DNA from 4 places in the Arthrobacter sp. SRS-W-1-2016 genome. Region 2 is predicted to be linked to each of the others. Evidence: riboswitches for the same ligand, from Rfam matches in the RefSeq annotation. Region 2 holds a riboswitch; each other region holds the start of a gene.
What was found. Region 2 has a riboswitch for thiamine pyrophosphate ahead of thiC (phosphomethylpyrimidine synthase ThiC). Riboswitches for the same ligand answer to the same signal wherever they lie in the genome.

Region 1 (4,192 bases), on a different contig from region 2:
AGACGACGATCCCCCCAACACGGTCACCCGTGTCCGCGCTCCGCGCCCGCATGTTGAGTCCACCAGCAGCTCGGACCGCGTCACGAGCGTCAAGGGCTCCACTCGCCTTGAAGCCAAGAAGCAGCGCCGCCGCGAGTCCCGCGAGACCGGCCGCCGCCGCCAGGTCATCACCGAGGCCGAATTCCTGGCCCGCCGTGAGTCCGTCGACCGCCAGATGATCGTTCGCCAGCGCGACGACAGGATCCAGATTGGTGTCCTCGAAGACGGCGTGCTCGCGGAGCACTTCGTGTCGAAGACACAACAGGACTCCCTCATCGGCAACGTTTACCTGGGCAAGGTCCAGAACGTGCTGCCGTCGATGGAAGCGGCATTCGTCGACATCGGACGCGGCCGCAACGCAGTGCTCTACGCCGGCGAAGTCAACTGGGATGCCGTCACCCTGGAAGGCAAACCGCGCCGCATTGAAAACGCGCTGAAGTCAGGCGATTCCGTGCTGGTCCAGGTGACCAAGGACCCCGTGGGCCACAAGGGCGCGCGCCTGACGAGCCAGATTTCGCTTCCCGGCCGCTACCTCGTGTACGTGCCGGGCGGGTCAATGACGGGAATTTCCCGCAAGCTGCCCGACGTCGAGCGCAACCGCCTGAAGAAGATCCTCAAAGATCGCCTCCCGGAGAACGCGGGCGTCATTGTCCGCACGGCCGCCGAGGGTGCATCCGAGGAAGAGCTGACGCACGATATCAACCGCTTGCGGGCCCAGTGGGAAGGCATCGAAAGCCAGTCCACGTCCACCAAGATCCTGGCCCCGGAGCTCCTGTACGGCGAACCGGACCTCACCATCAAGGTTGTCCGCGACGTCTTCAACGAGGACTTCTCCAAGCTGATCGTCTCCGGCGACGAAGCCTGGGACACCATCGAGGCCTATGTCACGTACGTGGCGCCGGATCTGGTGGGACGCCTTGAGAAGTGGACCTCGGACCAGGACATTTTCTCGGCATGGCGCGTGGACGAGCAGATCCACAAGGCGCTGGAACGCAAGGTCTTCCTGCCCTCCGGTGGTTCGCTCGTGATCGACCGCACCGAGGCCATGACGGTTGTGGACGTCAACACCGGGAAGTTCACCGGCAGCGGTGGCAACCTCGAGGAAACCGTCACCAAGAACAACCTTGAGGCTGCCGAGGAAGTGGTGCGCCAGCTGCGCTTGCGCGACATCGGCGGAATCATCGTCATCGACTTCATTGACATGGTCCTTGAATCCAACCGTGACCTCGTATTGCGTCGCCTCGTCGAGTGCCTCGGCCGGGACCGAACCAAGCACCAGGTCGCCGAAGTGACGTCGCTTGGCTTGGTCCAGATGACCCGCAAGCGCATGGGCACCGGCCTGCTTGAGGTCTTCGGCGAGCAGTGCGAGACGTGCGCAGGGCGCGGAATCGTCACGCACGACGAGCCTGTCGAGCACCGTCGGGCCAACGTGGTGGCAGCTGAACACCACCACCCACGCACTGAGTCACAGCCGGCCGTCCGCCCGGAGCAGCGCAAGCGCCGCCGCGGCAGGGGCGCGGGCCAGGGAACTGCCGAACTCCCGGTCACACCTCCGGTGCCGGTCCACACGGTCGAATCCACCGATCCGAACCGGCAGGCAGCCACCCGCGCCGCCCTTGCCACCATCGCGGCGGCAGCACACGCTGCCCACCTGCACGACGACGAGCTCCACCACGCGGCGGAATTGCTCGCTGACGGGCACGTAGCCGAAGCAACTCCCGCAACCCCGGCCGCCCCGGCTCCTGCCGCTGCATCGGGTGGCGAGGAACGTTCGAAGCCTGTGCTGCGGTTCGGCGGCGAGGAAGTGGCCCTGCCCTTCGTCCACCACGAGGAAGAGCCAGCGAGCGGCGCCCCTGCCATGAGCCTGGATCTGTTGGCTCAGGCGTTCGCGGGACTCGGGGAGGCGCCCGGCACCACCCCGGCAGCCGCGGAACCCCAGGGAACCCCCGCAGAGGCCCGCGCGGGCGTTGCAAGCGGTGAATCCCCGGACTCGGGTTCGCGTGGACGCCGAGGCCGCCGCAACCGCAGTGCCAGCCGTGCCCAGGGTGCCGCCAACGCCACCAACGTCGAGCACCACGAGGTCGCTGTGGCTGCCTCCGGTGGGGCCGCGCACGAGGCCAAGGCACCGGACGCTGCACCGGCCAAGTCGACGCCGGCAGCGGAGCCGATCATTCTCGGAGTCGGCGTGCCCAAGTCACAGCTCTAGGCGCAATACCTTGCAGAGGCCCCGGCCGTTCCACTCTCGTGGAAACGGCCGGGGCTTCTGCGTTTCCCGCTGTTTCACCTGGCCCCCGCACGCCCCGGTTGCATTGGGCGATTTCAGCAGGCGGGGTGTGATCCGGGTTAAACTAGGGGACCGACACGGGGTGCCGCGCACCAAGCCGGCTGAGACCAAACCCGTTGAACCTGTCCGGTTAGCACCGGCGAAGGGATGTCTCGCATGACTGTTTCGGCGCAATCGGCCGTCTACCCGCTCAAGGCTGCCCGGAACCCTATCCCCAGGGTCCTCAGCATCGCCGGCTCGGATCCCTCGGGTGGTGCCGGGATCCAAGCCGACCTGAAAAGCATTGCGGCCAACGGCGGCTACGGCATGGCCGTCATCACGGCGCTCACCGTACAAAACACGCGAGGAGTCACTGCCGTCCATGTGCCTCCCGTGGAGTTCCTGCGCCAGCAATTGGATGCCATCAGCGACGACATCACGGTCGATGCCGTCAAAATCGGCATGCTCGGGGACACCGCGGTCATCCACGAAGTCCGCCGCTGGCTCGGCGAGGCGCGTCCCGCCGTCGTCGTGCTGGATCCGGTGATGATCGCCACCAGTGGCGACCGGCTCCTCGCGGAATCCGCTGAAACCGCGCTGCGGGAGCTGCTGCCCCTCGCCGACCTGGTCACCCCCAACCTTCCCGAATTGGCCATGCTGCTTGGCGAAGCTGAGGCGACTGACTGGGCATCGGCGCTGGAGCAGGGCAAGCGACTGGCAGCTGCCTGCGGAAACACCGTCCTGGTGAAGGGCGGACACCTGCAGGGAGCGGGCTGCCCCGATGCCCTGGTCAACACCGGGGGAGTCCTGAGCCAGGACGTGGTGGAATTCGCCGGCCAACGTGTGGAGACCCGCAACAGCCACGGCACGGGATGTTCCCTGTCGTCGGCGATGGCTACGGCGAAGGCGCGGCTCGGCGATTGGGAATCTGCCCTGCGCGTGGTCAAGCCTTGGCTACAGGAGGCGCTGACCCAGTCCGAGGTGCTGGAAGTGGGGAAGGGCAACGGGCCGATCCATCATTTCCACGCACTCCAGCAAGAGCTGCAGCCAGGGGATTTCGCCGTCCGGATGTGGAACGCAGCCCAATCGGAACTTGCGGCTATTTATGGCCTGGACTTCATCCAACATTTGCAAACCGGCGCCCTCGGCGAAGCGCAGTTCAGCTACTACCTGTCCCAGGATGCCATCTATCTCAACGGCTATTCCAGGGTCCTGGCCAGGGCAAGCGCCCTTGCCCCCAGCGAAAACGAACAGCTGTTCTGGGCCCGCGGCTCGCAGATGTGCCTTGAAGTCGAGTCCGAGCTCCATCGGAATTGGCTCAGCGGACGGCAGGTAAGCGAAAAACAAGGCCCCGTCACCAAGGCCTACGTCGACCACTTGCTCGCGGCGTCGGCGTCGGGCAGCTATGCCGTGCTGTTGGCTGCCGTGCTGCCCTGCTACTGGTTGTACGCCGAGGTGGGACGGCAGCTCCACCATGGCTACCTTCAGGCCGGAGCGTCGGACGAGCACCCTTATGCGGACTGGCTGCGTACATACGCGGACGAGGCGTTCGCCGAGGCCACCCGCAAGGCGATCGACATCACGGATGCGGCCGCACGGGCCGCTTCTCCTGCCGAGCGCACGGCCATGATGGAGGCATTCTCCGAATCCTGCCGCTATGAAACTGCGTTCTTTGATGCCCCAAGGCTGCACGGCTGAACCCGTTTCCTGGTGCGGAAGGACGGGATGGCGGCGCCATTCCGTCGGACGCCGCAGCGTGTCGGCGTGAGGATCCGGGATTTTCCCGGCCGGCAGGGTAAGGTTGACGGGCACGGTACCGGATGGCGGCATAGCCAGTCTGTGGCAGCCATCACGTGGCAGCCTCCGGACCTGGCCTCATTTGCAGCCGAA
Region 2 (4,192 bases):
AGCTCCTGGCCGGTGTGGTGGGAGGCGATGCCGGCAACCTTGAGGCGGTCGGCGAGCGCGCCGACGTCGTCGCCTGACGGCACTTCAATGACCACCTCGCCGAGACCGAGCGTGTCCTTGCGCGGGCCCGCACCGCGGCTGTTCCAGACGTTCATGGCCATGTGGTGGTGGTAGCCCCCGGCGGAGACGAACAGTGCCTGCCCGTGCCAGCCGGCCGTCTGCTCGAAGCCCAAGGTGTCGACGTAGAAGTCATGGGCGGTCTTGACGTCCCCCACTTGGAGGTGGACATGCCCGACGCCGGCGCCCGCCTCGTGCTGGCCGGCCACCGCCGTTTCGCTCAGGTACTGCTGGAGGTAGCGCTGCGGCGGGAGCGGCAGGCTGTCCATGACGACCGAACCGCCGTTCCACTCCCAGCCTTCGCGGGGCTTGTCGTAGTAGAGCTCGATTCCGTTGCCCTCGGGGTCGGTGAAGTAGAAGGCCTCGCTGACCAGGTGGTCGGCGCTGCCGACAAAGGCGTGGGGCTCGTACTGCGCTGCGGAGGCAACAGTTGCGGCGAGCGAGGACTGGTCCGCGAAGAGCAGAGCCGTGTGGAAGAGTCCGGCCTCTCCGCGGCCCGGGATCTGGAGACCGGAGGCGGGAGCGAGGTGCACCAACGGCTTGCCGAGCCGGCCGAAGTAGAGTCCGCCGTCTTGCTCGGCGACGATGTCCAGGCCGAGCGCCCTTTGGTAGTAGTCGCCCATGAGCTTCATGTCCCCCACTTTGAGCATGACGGTGCCCATGGTGAGTTCGGCAGGAAGGAGATCCTGGCTGGATGTGATGGTCATGTGCAACTCCCGGCTTTTGTGGCGCCGCCCTTCGGCAACCTCTATACATCTAAATTACTTGAAGCTTCAATTTATTCCTAATGCCCGGCACTTCCGAAAAGGCGTCCCCGCAACACGGTGCATTGCGGCTTCAGCACCGCCTCAAGGGACGCGCGGGGATCGTTTGCGTAGAGCACGACGTCGGCACTGGCGCCTTCGCTGATGCCGTCGGCACCCAGCCACTCGCGGGCGGACCAGCAGGCCGCGTCGAGCGCGGCGGCCGGCGGCAGGCCCGCCTGGTGCAGTTCCAGGATCTCCTCGCCGATCCGGCCGTGCTTGATGACGCTGCCGGCGTCGGTTCCGGCATATACCCGCACTCCGGCGTCGAACGCCTCGAGGACCCGCTCATGCCGACGCTCCCAGAGCGCGATCATGTGGGCGGCGTAACGGGGGAACTTCGCTTCCGCCTGCTTCGCGATGTCCGGGAACGTCGCAATGTTGATGAGGGTGGGGACGATCGGTACGCCTTGGTCCAGCAGCCGGGGAATATGGTGCGGGAGGAGACCAGTCGCGTGCTCGATGCAGTCGATGCCGGCGTCGAGCATGTCGTCGATCGTCCCTTCGGCGAAGCAATGGGCGGTCACCCGGGCCCCCTCGTCGTGCGCCGCCGCGACGGCGTCCTTGACGATGGCCGCCGGAAAGGACGGGCCGAGATCCCCGGCGGAGCGGTCGATCCAGTCCCCGACGATCTTGACCCAGCCGTCTCCGGACCGTGCCTGCTTGCGCACCGCCTCCACCAGATCCTCCGGTTCGACTTCCTCGGCCAGGCCGGGAATGTACCGCCGTCGCCTCGCGATGTGCCTGCCTGCCCGGATGATCCTCGGCATGTCCGTCCGGCGCTGCAGCCAGCGCGTGTCGCTCGCGGAACCGGCGTCGCGGATCAAGAGTGTCCCGGCATTCCGGTCCGCCGTCGCCTGCAAGCGGGCAGTCTCCTCGTCGACGGCTCCGCCCTTGCCCAAGCCAACATGGCAATGCGCGTCGACCAAGCCGGGCAGCACCCATCCGTCCAGCACGACGTCCGGCTTCGCGAGGGGTCGGACAAAGGTCAGCCGTCCGTCGACCGACCAGAGGCCGCGCAGATCCTCTTCCGGCCCGGTGAGGACGGCGCCGCTGAATTCGATGATTTCCGCCATGAATCCACCCTAGACTCAGGCGCCGTCGCCAGGGCAGTGACGTCTGTCCTCGGTCACATCTGTCTCAAGGACTCCCGGCTGTGGTAGCTTCGTCTACGACCACACGGGGGCCCTTGCAAGGGCTGAGATCGGGCTGACGCGGCCTGCGACCGTTGAACCTGTCCGGGTAATGCCGGCGAAGGAAGTGAGTAATCCTTTGAGTACCAAAGAAACACAGCTGAGCCCTACCCAAAACGGATCGGCTCAAGAAGTGACCCAGTCCCTCAAGTCGCATTCCCTCGTGTTCCTGGAAGACACTGAGACGGGAATCCGGGTTCCGGTCACGGAAATCGCCCTGGAGCCATCCCCCAACGGCGAGGCCAACGCGCCTTTCCAGGTGTACCGCACCGCCGGGCCAGGAAGTGATCCCGTGGTTGGCCTCGAGCCGTTCCGCAGCGAGTGGATCGAAGCCCGCGGCGACACCGAGGCCTACAGCGGCCGCGAACGGAACCTGCTCGACGACGGCAAGTCGGCCGTGCGCCGCGGCGCCGCCTCCGCGGAGTGGAAGGGCGCACAGCCGGTGCCCCGCCGCGCCGTCGAGGGCAAGACCGTCACGCAGATGCATTACGCCAGACAGGGCATCGTGACGCCCGAAATGCAGTTCGTCGCGCTTCGCGAGAACTGCGATGTGGAACTGGTCCGCAGTGAAGTCGCCGCCGGCCGGGCCATCATCCCCAACAACATCAACCACCCCGAATCCGAACCGATGATCATCGGCAAGGCGTTCCTGGTGAAGATCAACGCCAACATCGGCAACTCGGCCGTCACCAGCTCCATCGCCGAAGAAGTGGACAAGTTGCAGTGGGCCACCCAATGGGGCGCCGACACCGTCATGGACCTGTCCACCGGCGACGACATCCACACCACCCGCGAATGGATCATCCGCAACTCCCCCGTGCCGATCGGCACCGTGCCGATTTACCAGGCCCTTGAGAAGGTCAATGGCGAAGCCAACAAGCTCACCTGGGAGATCTTCCGCGACACCGTCATCGAACAGTGCGAGCAGGGCGTCGACTACATGACCATCCACGCCGGCGTGTTGCTGCGCTACGTGCCGCTGACGGCGAACCGCGTGACTGGCATCGTTTCCCGCGGCGGTTCCATCATGGCGGGCTGGTGCCTGGCGCACCATGAGGAAAACTTCCTCTACACGCATTTCGACGAACTCTGCGAAATCTTTGCCAAGTACGATGTCGCGTTCTCGCTCGGCGACGGCTTGCGTCCGGGAGCGACGGCAGACGCCAACGACGCCGCGCAGTTCGCCGAGCTCGACACTCTCGCGGAGCTCACGAAGCGGGCGTGGAAGTACGACGTGCAGGTCATGGTGGAAGGCCCCGGGCACATCCCGTTCCACCTCGTCCGCGAGAACGTCGAGCGGCAGCAGGAGCTGTGCGACGGCGCACCGTTCTACACCCTCGGCCCGCTCGTGACCGACGTTGCCCCGGGCTACGACCACATCACTTCGGCCATCGGCGCCACGGAGATCGCACGCTACGGAACCGCGATGCTCTGCTACGTCACCCCGAAGGAACACCTGGGCCTGCCGAACAAGGACGACGTCAAGACCGGCGTGATCACGTACAAAATCGCCGCCCACGCCGCTGACCTTGCGAAGGGACACCCCGGCGCCCATGAACGCGACGATGCCCTGTCCAAGGCCCGCTTCGAGTTCCGCTGGCGTGACCAGTTTGCGCTGTCATTGGATCCGGTCACGGCCGAATCGTTCCACGACGAGACTCTCCCGGCGGAACCGGCCAAGACGGCGCATTTCTGCTCCATGTGCGGACCGAAATTCTGCTCCATGCGCATCAGCCAGGACATCCGCGACGAATACGGCTCGGCGGATTCCCAGGCGGCCATCGCGGAGATGTACAGCGGGATGCGCGAAAAGAGCCAGGAATTCCTGGCATCCGGCGGCAAGGTCTACTTGCCCGAGCTCGAGGTTCCCGCAGGAAAACGTTGAGTGACGTCAGGAAGCCTGAACTGATCAGGAAGCTTGGACTGATCAGGAAGCTTGCACTGATCCGGCGCGGCTGACATCCGCGATGAAGGACCGGATCATCCGGTCTCCTTCAACTGAATCATGAGGCCGGTGTCCTCCAGCCGCAACGCGGTGGAGGGCACCGGTTTCCTGCAAGTAGCCGGCGATCTCTTCGT
Region 3 (4,192 bases), on a different contig from region 2:
CGATGCGGCAGTTTCGCCTTCTGCGCCAGCGCATCGGCAAGATCGGTGGGGTCGGTGCAACTCATCAGGAGGATGGCCGGAAGCGCTATGGCAAGGCCGCGCAGCATGAAGCCGACTCCCAGCTGGAGCGAGCCTTCGCTGATTGACCAGATCCCGACGTCGAGCAGTGTCCTGCCGCTGCCAGCCGAGAGGATCGCTGTGCTCCAGCCGCCCAGCACCGCCGCGATGATCAACGGCCAGCCACGCTGCCAGAGCAAACGCACGGTAAGGCCCGCGAGCGGGAACAACGCCAGTTCGCCCAAGAGCGCCGTCGAAGCCGACACCAGGTCGATGGACAACGCCAGCACCAGGGTGATCAGGAAGACCGACACGAACTTGGCCAACGGATTGGCGCGTGTCAGGAGGGCATTGTTGCCGCGCAGGGTCAAGGCTTCCCTCATGCCGCACCTGCTTCCTGCCGGGCCCCGCCCTGGAGCACAGGCTCGAGCCGCATCTCGGTGCCACCCAGGACGGAGCTGAATTCCCGATCGTGAGTCACCGACACAACGGAGGTTCCTGCATCGAGCAGTTCGGACAGGAACGAGGCAAGCTCAGCCCACGTGTTCGCGTCCTGGCCAAAGGTGGGCTCGTCCAGCACCAGGACCCGGGGGTGCGCGGCGAGCACCGTGGCCACTGACAGCCGGCGCTTTTCGCCCCCGGAGAGCGTGTACGGATTGGCGTCCACCAGATGCCGAAGGCGCAGACGCTCCAGCAATTCGTCCACCCGCTCCTCGCCGTGGCCAAGGTGCTTGGGGCCGAACATGAGCTCGTCGAGCACGCGGCCGGTGACAAACTGGTGCTCCGGCTCCTGGAAGACCGTCCCGATGCGCGAGATCAACTGCTGGGCCTTCCACTTGAACGGGTCCGTGCCGGCGCCGTCGCTGAGCCCGACGGCGGCAGTCACCGCGCCGGACACCGGCGCCAGCAGCCCCGCGAGGGTCAAAGCGAAGGTGGATTTTCCCGCGCCGTTGGGGCCCGTGATGGTCAGTGCCTGCCCGGCGAGCACCTCGGCGTCGAGACCGGACTGCACGGGAAGCGGCGGGATCGTCGTGAAACCCCGGCGCCGCGACCGTTCACGGGACACTGCGAGCTCCCGGGAGGCGAGGAGCAACTCCCCACCCGACGCCCCGGAGCTCCCCGCCTCGAAGCCGGCCGCTGTACCCGAACGTGGCCTGGTGGCCGGGACGTACCCGGGCACCCAGACGCCCGCAGCAATGAGCATGTCCCTCGCCTGAACCAACACCGTCTCGGGATCGCCGTCCAGGAGAACCGCCGGCGTCGAGCCCCCCGCAGAGGAGGAACTGCCCGGCTGGAGCACCACGATCCGGTCCACGAGGTCTTTCCAGACGGAGACCCTGTGCTCCACCACCACCAACGTGGCGCCGGTCTTGTCGAGGCAGCGGCCCACGGCGTCACGGACCTCCAGCACGCCGGCGGGGTCCAGGTTGGCGGTCGGCTCGTCCAGCAGGATCAAGCCCGGCCGCATCGCCAAGATGCCGGCCAGCGCAAGGCGCTGTTTCTGCCCGCCGGAGAGGGCCGACGTCGGGTGGTCGAGCGCAAAGTTGCCGCTCGCACTATTCCGCAGCCCGACGTCGTCGAGCGCTTCACCGACGCGCTTCCAGATCTCTTCCCGGGGCACGCAAAGGTTCTCGGCACCGAACGCGACGTCGTCGCCCAACCGGGAAAGCACCACCTGGGTTTCCGGGTCCTGCTGCATGAGTCCGGCACGGCCCCGCTGGGCCCTCGGCGACACACCGTCCACCAGCAACGAGCCGGTCTCGTCGGCGTCGTCCCCTTCCTCGCCCAGCACACCGGCCAGTGCATGCAGGAGCGTCGACTTGCCCGCGCCCGAGGGGCCGAGCAGGAGCACGCGCTCGCCCGGGCGGATGTCCAGGTCGAGGGCATGGATGGCCTGCGTGGTGCGGCCGGCGTGCCGCCAGCCCCAACCTTGCGCGGAGATGGCGGCGGGTCGCACCGCTGCAGAGGTGCCGGAATCAGGACTGGGCATCAGGAAAAGACGGGCTCCGAAGCGGCCTTGCGGGACGCGAACGCACTCAGGACACCCGTCTTGGCCAGGCCGCGTGTCGCGACCCAGGACAAAGCTCCGGCAATAACGGCACCGGAAATCGTGCAGAACACGATGTACGCGAGCTTGTCGACCGGTTCGAAGGCGATGTTCCAGCCCCACGGCAGGAAGGAATCGTTGAGGCCGCAGAACAGGCCCGCGCCGGCACCGGCCAGCAGTGACACCGGCAGGTTGAACTTCTTGTACATGAAGGCCAGGAAGATGAGTTCCGCGCCAAGGCCCTGGAGCAGGCCCGAGATCAGTACCGTGGTGCCGTACTGCGAACCCATGATGAGCTCACTGGTGGCAGCCACCGTCTCGCAGAAAATTGCAGCACCGGGCTTGCGCACGATGAGCATGCCCAAGACTGCCGGAATCATCCACCCGCCGGCGATCAGGCCGCTCAGGGGCGGGTAGCCGGCGGACATAGGCGTGGCAACCAGAGCCATCTGGTCCCATGCCCAGAAGATCACGCCACCGGCGATGGAGATCAGCGCCGCCACGACAATGTCCACGACGCGCCAATTGTAGGCAGGCTTGGTGAGGCCCGGCCTTGCAGAAATACCAGTCATTTTGTCCTCCTGAGGAACAGGAGGGGAAAGTGTTTCCGGTTTCCTGCGGGCGGCTTCCGCCGTGCCGGTTCCGGACACTATGAGAACTCGACTCCCTTGCGCCGGTACTAGCCGGATCAGGTTCGAGGGTCTGCGGCTGTCCGCACTCTCAGCGCCCGTCCTCCGTACCGCATTGCTGCGAGCCCGACGGCGGCGCTCCCCTGTCGTTATCAATCCGCCCTTTTGGGCGTGGTTCAGTTTACACCTTGACTCGGTTGCGGGCGCTGTGCCGGAACGCGAATCGACGGATTCTGCTGGATCACTCGCGGGTTGGGCGCAGTCCGGCCCGGAATGACGCGGGCGGCCGCGGAAACTGGGAGAATGATCCAGCAGAATGTGACGCAGAAGCGCAGGCAAAGGAGCGGTCTTGGCAGGGATTGACGAAGCGAACAGCACGGCCGAACCGAGACTCGCCGCGAGCGTGATCCTGGTCCGCGACGCCGCGGTTCCGGAGGGCTCTCAAGATGCGGCGTGCGCTTTGGAAGTGTTCGTCCAGCACCGGGTGACCACGATGGACTTTGCCGCGGGAATGGTCGTTTTCCCCGGCGGGCGGGTGGACCATGCGGACAGCTCCGGCTGGGACTTCGCGGACGACGTCGTGGAGCGGCACGCCGCCGCGTGGCACCGGAGCAGCATCGCCGTCGAGCCCTCTTCCGCCCGCTTCAACGCCGGCCGCGTACTGGCGGCCGCACAGCGCGAGGTTTTCGAAGAGGCCGGGGTGAAGCTCGACGCCGCCACCCTCCGTCCGTGGGCCAACTGGGTCACCCCGGCAGACCAGCCCAAGCGCTTCGACACCTACTTCTACCTGGCCTGCCCGGTTTCCGGTGCCGAGCCAAGGCACCAGACCACGGAAGCGTCATCCTCCCTGTGGATGCCGGTCCGCGCAATCCTTGATGCCGAAGCCGCCGGAACGCTCAAGCTCATGCCGCCCACCTTGGCTCTGCTGGATGAGCTCCTCGCCCTCGGCACGATGGAAGCGGTGCTGGGGGAGAGCCGGGACATCGTTCCCGTGCGTCCAAAGCCGGGGGCCCTGCAGGAGTTCTTCCGGCTGAGGCACCAGCCGCCATCCGGTGCTCCGGAACTGCCCTGAAGTGGGGTTAGGCTGGGGACGGTCCTGTTTCCTCCCGCAAGGAGTCCCGGAATGAACTTCTTCTTCAAACTGCTCGGTACCGGCGTAAGCATCGGCGCAGGCTTCGCCGGCACCAAGCTCGTCAACGCCCTGTGGGAAAAAACCACAGGCAACAAGCCACCCAAGGGCAACGACGACATGGAAGCGAGCCTGCGTTCCGCCCTGACCTTCGCCCTGATTTCCGCCGCTGTCAGCGCCGTCATCCAGGTTGTAGCGGGGCGGGGTACGAAGCGCGCCATCTCGCACTTCGAAAAGACACAGGACGTCGTCTAAGCGGACGGCCCGTCGTTAGCGCCCGCGCTCCCGCTATCCCGGGCGTCGCGGGCGTTGCCGCTTTCCCGGGCGCTC
Region 4 (4,192 bases), on a different contig from region 2:
CGTGAGTGCTTCCTATGGTCATTGTTCAGCCTCCCTGTACTGCGGTCACGATTTCGAGTTCGTCGCCCTCTGCGAGCGCGGTGGCAGCCCACTGGCTGCGCGGCACCACTTCGGAATTGCGTGCGACGGCGACGCCGATCTTGCGTCCGTCGGCCGCCTGGCCGCTGGGGTCAACAACCCGTCCGGTGATGTGGCTGACGAGTGTGGTCACGGACGCGCCGTCGCCCAGTGTGTGGTCTGCGCCGTTCAATTTGATGTTCATGCGTGGTCCTTCGGAAGGGGATGTGGGGTGTCGGCCGATGGGCCGCCTGTGGATGCCCTTGCTGCTGACAGCGGGCGGGAGAAGCGGTCCGGGCGGAATTTGTTCCACCGCGGATCGACGGTGCCATCCATGAGTCCGACGCAGATTTGCGCCGCTGCAGGGGTGAGGAGCACGCCGTGCCGGAAAAAGCCGCTGGCCACGATGAGGCCGGGCACGGTTCCTTCGCGACCTTCGACACGGCCCAACAGCGGTGCGTTGTCCGGTGTGCCAGGGCGGGCACGGGCGGTCGCCTCGAGGAGTTCCAGTTCGGCGACAGCCGGAACCAGTACCTGGGCGTCGCGGAGCAATTGGTACACGCCCCCTGCTGACACCGGGTTGGCTCCTCCCCCGGACGCCGACAAACCGTCTTCGCGTTGCGTTGCGCCGATCACCACGGTCCCGTCGTCGCGGGGAACGATATACACGGGCACTCCGCGCACCATCCCACGGACGGTGGCGGTGACAAGGGGCTGCAGATGCTCCGGGACGCGCAGCCGCAGTATGTCGCCGTACACGGGACGCAATGGCAGCGACAATCCATCCGGCAGGCCGTTCAAGCGGGCAGCATCAAGTCCGTTGGCTACTACTGTTTCCGTGGCGAGAACGTTGGCGCCCGAGCCGAGCACCGTCCCGACGACGCGCCCGTCCTCCCACAGGAGGCCCGCCGCAGTGTCGTGGACCGCAAACCCGTCCCCTGCCCCCGCGATCCAGCTCGAATCGCCGGGCTGGTGGTTTGCCAAGGCGGCGAGAATCGCGGCCGAGAGCCGGCGCGGATCCACTTGGTGATCGCCCGGGATATCGAAAGCACAGGAAATCTGCGGGCTCAAGAGCGGCTCTCGCTCCCGCGCCTCGCGCAACGGAACGGATTCCACCACCAAGCCATGGGCGAGCTGGACGTCCCGAAGGTCGGCGAGCGCCCGGCGGTCCGCGGCGTCCGCACCGACGGCGAGGGTCGGCGTCGTGCGGTAACCCGTGCCGCGCCCGGCGCTTGAGCCGGTCACATTGCGTTCGAAGCCCGGCCACAACGCCGATGATTCGAGCATGAGCTCCAGGAGGTCCTCTTCCTGGTAGTGCAATTCGCTGACGGGCGCCAGCATTCCCGCTGCCGCGAACGTAGCGCCGCTGGCCGGTGCGGGATCGATGAGGGCAACCGAACGGCCGGATCTGCGGGCTTCCCCCGCGATGCCGAGGCCAATGACACCGCCCCCGATCACCGCGACATCCGCGTGGAGGGGCCCGTTCCGGGTGTTTGCTTCTTCCATGGAGTCCTTCCCTACGCCGGTACTAGCCGGATCAGGTCAAGCGGTCGGCGCTGAAGCCCTCTCAGCCGCGCGGCGATTGTGACCGCCGCCGCGGCTCCCGCGGTACCAGCCCAGTTTAGAGGAACTACTCTGTTTCCATGACCCAGCACGATGTCCACACCACCGCCCGCCTGTACCTCTGCACCGACGCCCGCAAGCAACAGGGTGATTTTGAGCAATTTGTCGATGCCGCATTCGAGGGCGGCGTGGACATCATCCAGCTGCGTGACAAGACGATTGAAGCCGCCGAGGAACTGGAACTCCTGGAGATCCTGCAATCCGTGGCGCACCGTCACGGCCGTCTCTGGGCAGTCAACGACCGGGCGGACGTCGCTTCCCTCTCGGGTGCACCGGTGTTCCATATCGGCCAAAAGGACATTCCGCTGCGCTCGGCCCGGAAGCTGCTCCACGACCCCACCATCATCGGCCTCTCCACGCACACGCCGGAACAGATCGACGCGGCCATCGCCGCGTCGCCTGGCCGCAGCGGCCTGGACTACTTCTGCGTCGGGCCGGTGTGGGCCACCCCTACCAAGCCGGGACGCTCCGCCGTCGGGCTCGATCTGGTGAAGTACGCCGCCAGCGCGGTGAAGCAGGCAGACGCTGAGACAGTCGGCGGCGTGGTGCTCCCCTGGTTCGCGATCGGGGGCATCGATCTGGGCAACGTCGAAGAGGTAGTGGAGGCCGGTGCAAGCCGCATCGTAGTGGTCCGCGCCATCACCGAGGCAGAGGATCCGACGGCGGCAGCCCAGGCACTCCTGGCCGCCCTTGACGCTGCGGCGGCCTAGCGAGACGCCGAAAGATTTTGGAGTTACCCTGACTTTCGTGTCACATCAGCGGATAGCCCCGAATGTCAGTGAAACGTCGAATCAGCTCGCGGAAGCACTGGCGGCGCTTCGGACTGAACTCGAGCTGCCTGCAGGCTATCCCGCTGAAGCGCTGCGCGACGCCGAAGCGGCGGTTTCCGGACACACCCTGCCGGTGCAGGACCTCACGGACGTTCCGTTCATCACGATCGACCCGGCCTCTTCCACGGATCTCGATCAGGCGCTCTTCATCGACCGGTCCGGCGATGGTTACAGGGTCCTCTACGCCATCTCCGATGTGCCCTCCTTCGTGCCCCCGGGAGGAGCGCTCGACGCCGAAACCCGCCACCGCGGGCAAACGTACTATGCCCCGGACGGCCGCATACCGCTGCACCCCGAGATCATCAGCGAGCACGCCGGAAGCCTGTTGGCCGGCCAGACGTGCGGCGCGTTCGTGTGGGACTTCGAACTCGACGCCGAAGCGGAGTTCCGCACCGTCTCTGTGGGTCGGGCAAGCGTACGCAGCCGCGCCAAGCTCGACTACAAAGGCGTGCAGGCGGAGATCGATTCCGGCGCGGCCGATCCCGTCCTTCATCTCCTCAAGGAGGTCGGACTCAAGCGGGTGGAACTCGAACGCCGCCGCGGCGGAGCCAGCCTGAACATGCCTGAGCAGGAAATCGTGCAGCTGCCCGACGGCGAGGGCTACAGGATCGTCGCAGCTCCCTCGCTGCCGGTGGAGGACTGGAACGCCCAGATTTCGCTCATGACCGGGATGGCAGCCGCCCAGCTGATGCTCGACGGCAAAGTGGGAATCCTACGGACCATGCCCGCCCCCGATGAGCGTTCGTTGCTCCATTTCAAACGGCAAACCGGGGCGCTTGGCAAACCTTGGACCGAGGGGACCAGCTATGGCGAGTACCTGCGGAGCCTCGATGCCAAGGACCCCCGGCAACTGGCCATCCTCCATTCAGCGGGACTGCTTTTCCGTGGTGCCGGCTACACGCCTTTCGACGGCGAGGTCCCGGACAGCGTGATGCAGTCCGCCATCGGGGCACCCTATGCCCACACCACCGCTCCGTTGCGCCGGCTGGTCGATCGATTTGTCCTGGTCATCTGCGAAGCGCTCAGCAATGGAACCGAGATACCAGCATGGGCCCGGGACGCTTTGCCGAGCCTGCCCGAGATCATGGCGTCATCCGACCAGCTGGCCGCGAAAATGGAGCACCTGGCCCTGGACACGGTGGAGGCAGCGCTCCTTGTCAACCACATCGGACAGGAATTCGACGCCGTGGTGATTTCCGGATCGAAGCCCGCCAAAAACAACGGAAATGGCAACGGGAACAGCCACAACGGCAACAACGGAAACGGCAACGGAAACGGAGCCCAGCACGGCCCCTACGGTGTCGTGCAGATCGCCGAGCCCGCGGTCACCGCTCGTTGCGATGGCGAAATGGAGTCCGGAACGAAGGTCCGCGTGAAACTGCTTCACGCGGACATTGCCACCCGCCAAATCACCTTCGAGCTCCTCCCGTAGCGCACTTCGTTCGCGGGCCCGGGACCGCGATCCGGGGTTTATTGTCCCCAGACGCTAGACTGTGTAAGTAGTAATGGATGCCCGGTCGTTGATTCAGTTCATTTTTTGACATCAACAAGCCCGCCCCTACGCGATCTTGAGATACACCAGCTGGTCCCCAGTGCCAGTATTTAGATAGCCCGCGATCGGCTTCCACTGGATTTGCTTGCGCCCATCCGTGCTCCGGAACGGCCCTGCCACAACCGTTGAG

Region 1: another riboswitch for thiamine pyrophosphate. It lies ahead of thiD (bifunctional hydroxymethylpyrimidine kinase/phosphomethylpyrimidine kinase); the one in region 2 lies ahead of thiC (phosphomethylpyrimidine synthase ThiC).
Region 3: another riboswitch for thiamine pyrophosphate. It lies ahead of BMF89_RS12215 (ECF transporter S component); the one in region 2 lies ahead of thiC (phosphomethylpyrimidine synthase ThiC).
Region 4: another riboswitch for thiamine pyrophosphate. It lies ahead of thiO (glycine oxidase ThiO); the one in region 2 lies ahead of thiC (phosphomethylpyrimidine synthase ThiC).

Annotation. Positions count from the first base shown of each region.
Region 1 is NZ_MTPV01000071.1:63,149-67,340, forward strand. Features, by position in the region: gene BMF89_RS19400 (Rne/Rng family ribonuclease) at 1-2,245, shown strand, start outside; TPP riboswitch at 2,392-2,488, shown strand; gene thiD (bifunctional hydroxymethylpyrimidine kinase/phosphomethylpyrimidine kinase) at 2,480-4,000, shown strand.
Region 2 is NZ_MTPV01000068.1:69,564-73,755, reverse strand. Features, by position in the region: gene BMF89_RS18955 (VOC family protein) at 1-824, opposite strand, end outside; gene BMF89_RS18950 (amidohydrolase family protein) at 902-1,996, opposite strand; TPP riboswitch at 2,090-2,197, shown strand; gene thiC (phosphomethylpyrimidine synthase ThiC) at 2,193-3,998, shown strand; gene BMF89_RS18940 (alpha/beta hydrolase) at 4,041-4,192, opposite strand, start outside.
Region 3 is NZ_MTPV01000049.1:53,390-57,581, reverse strand. Features, by position in the region: gene BMF89_RS12225 (energy-coupling factor transporter transmembrane component T) at 1-440, opposite strand, end outside; gene BMF89_RS12220 (ABC transporter ATP-binding protein) at 437-2,047, opposite strand; gene BMF89_RS12215 (ECF transporter S component) at 2,047-2,676, opposite strand; TPP riboswitch at 2,752-2,888, opposite strand; gene BMF89_RS12210 (NUDIX domain-containing protein) at 3,083-3,805, shown strand; gene BMF89_RS12205 (DUF4235 domain-containing protein) at 3,857-4,117, shown strand.
Region 4 is NZ_MTPV01000067.1:18,665-22,856, reverse strand. Features, by position in the region: gene BMF89_RS17365 (thiazole synthase) at 1-22, opposite strand, end outside; gene thiS (sulfur carrier protein ThiS) at 26-262, opposite strand; gene thiO (glycine oxidase ThiO) at 259-1,563, opposite strand; TPP riboswitch at 1,555-1,674, opposite strand; gene thiE (thiamine phosphate synthase) at 1,701-2,390, shown strand; gene BMF89_RS17345 (RNB domain-containing ribonuclease) at 2,428-3,942, shown strand.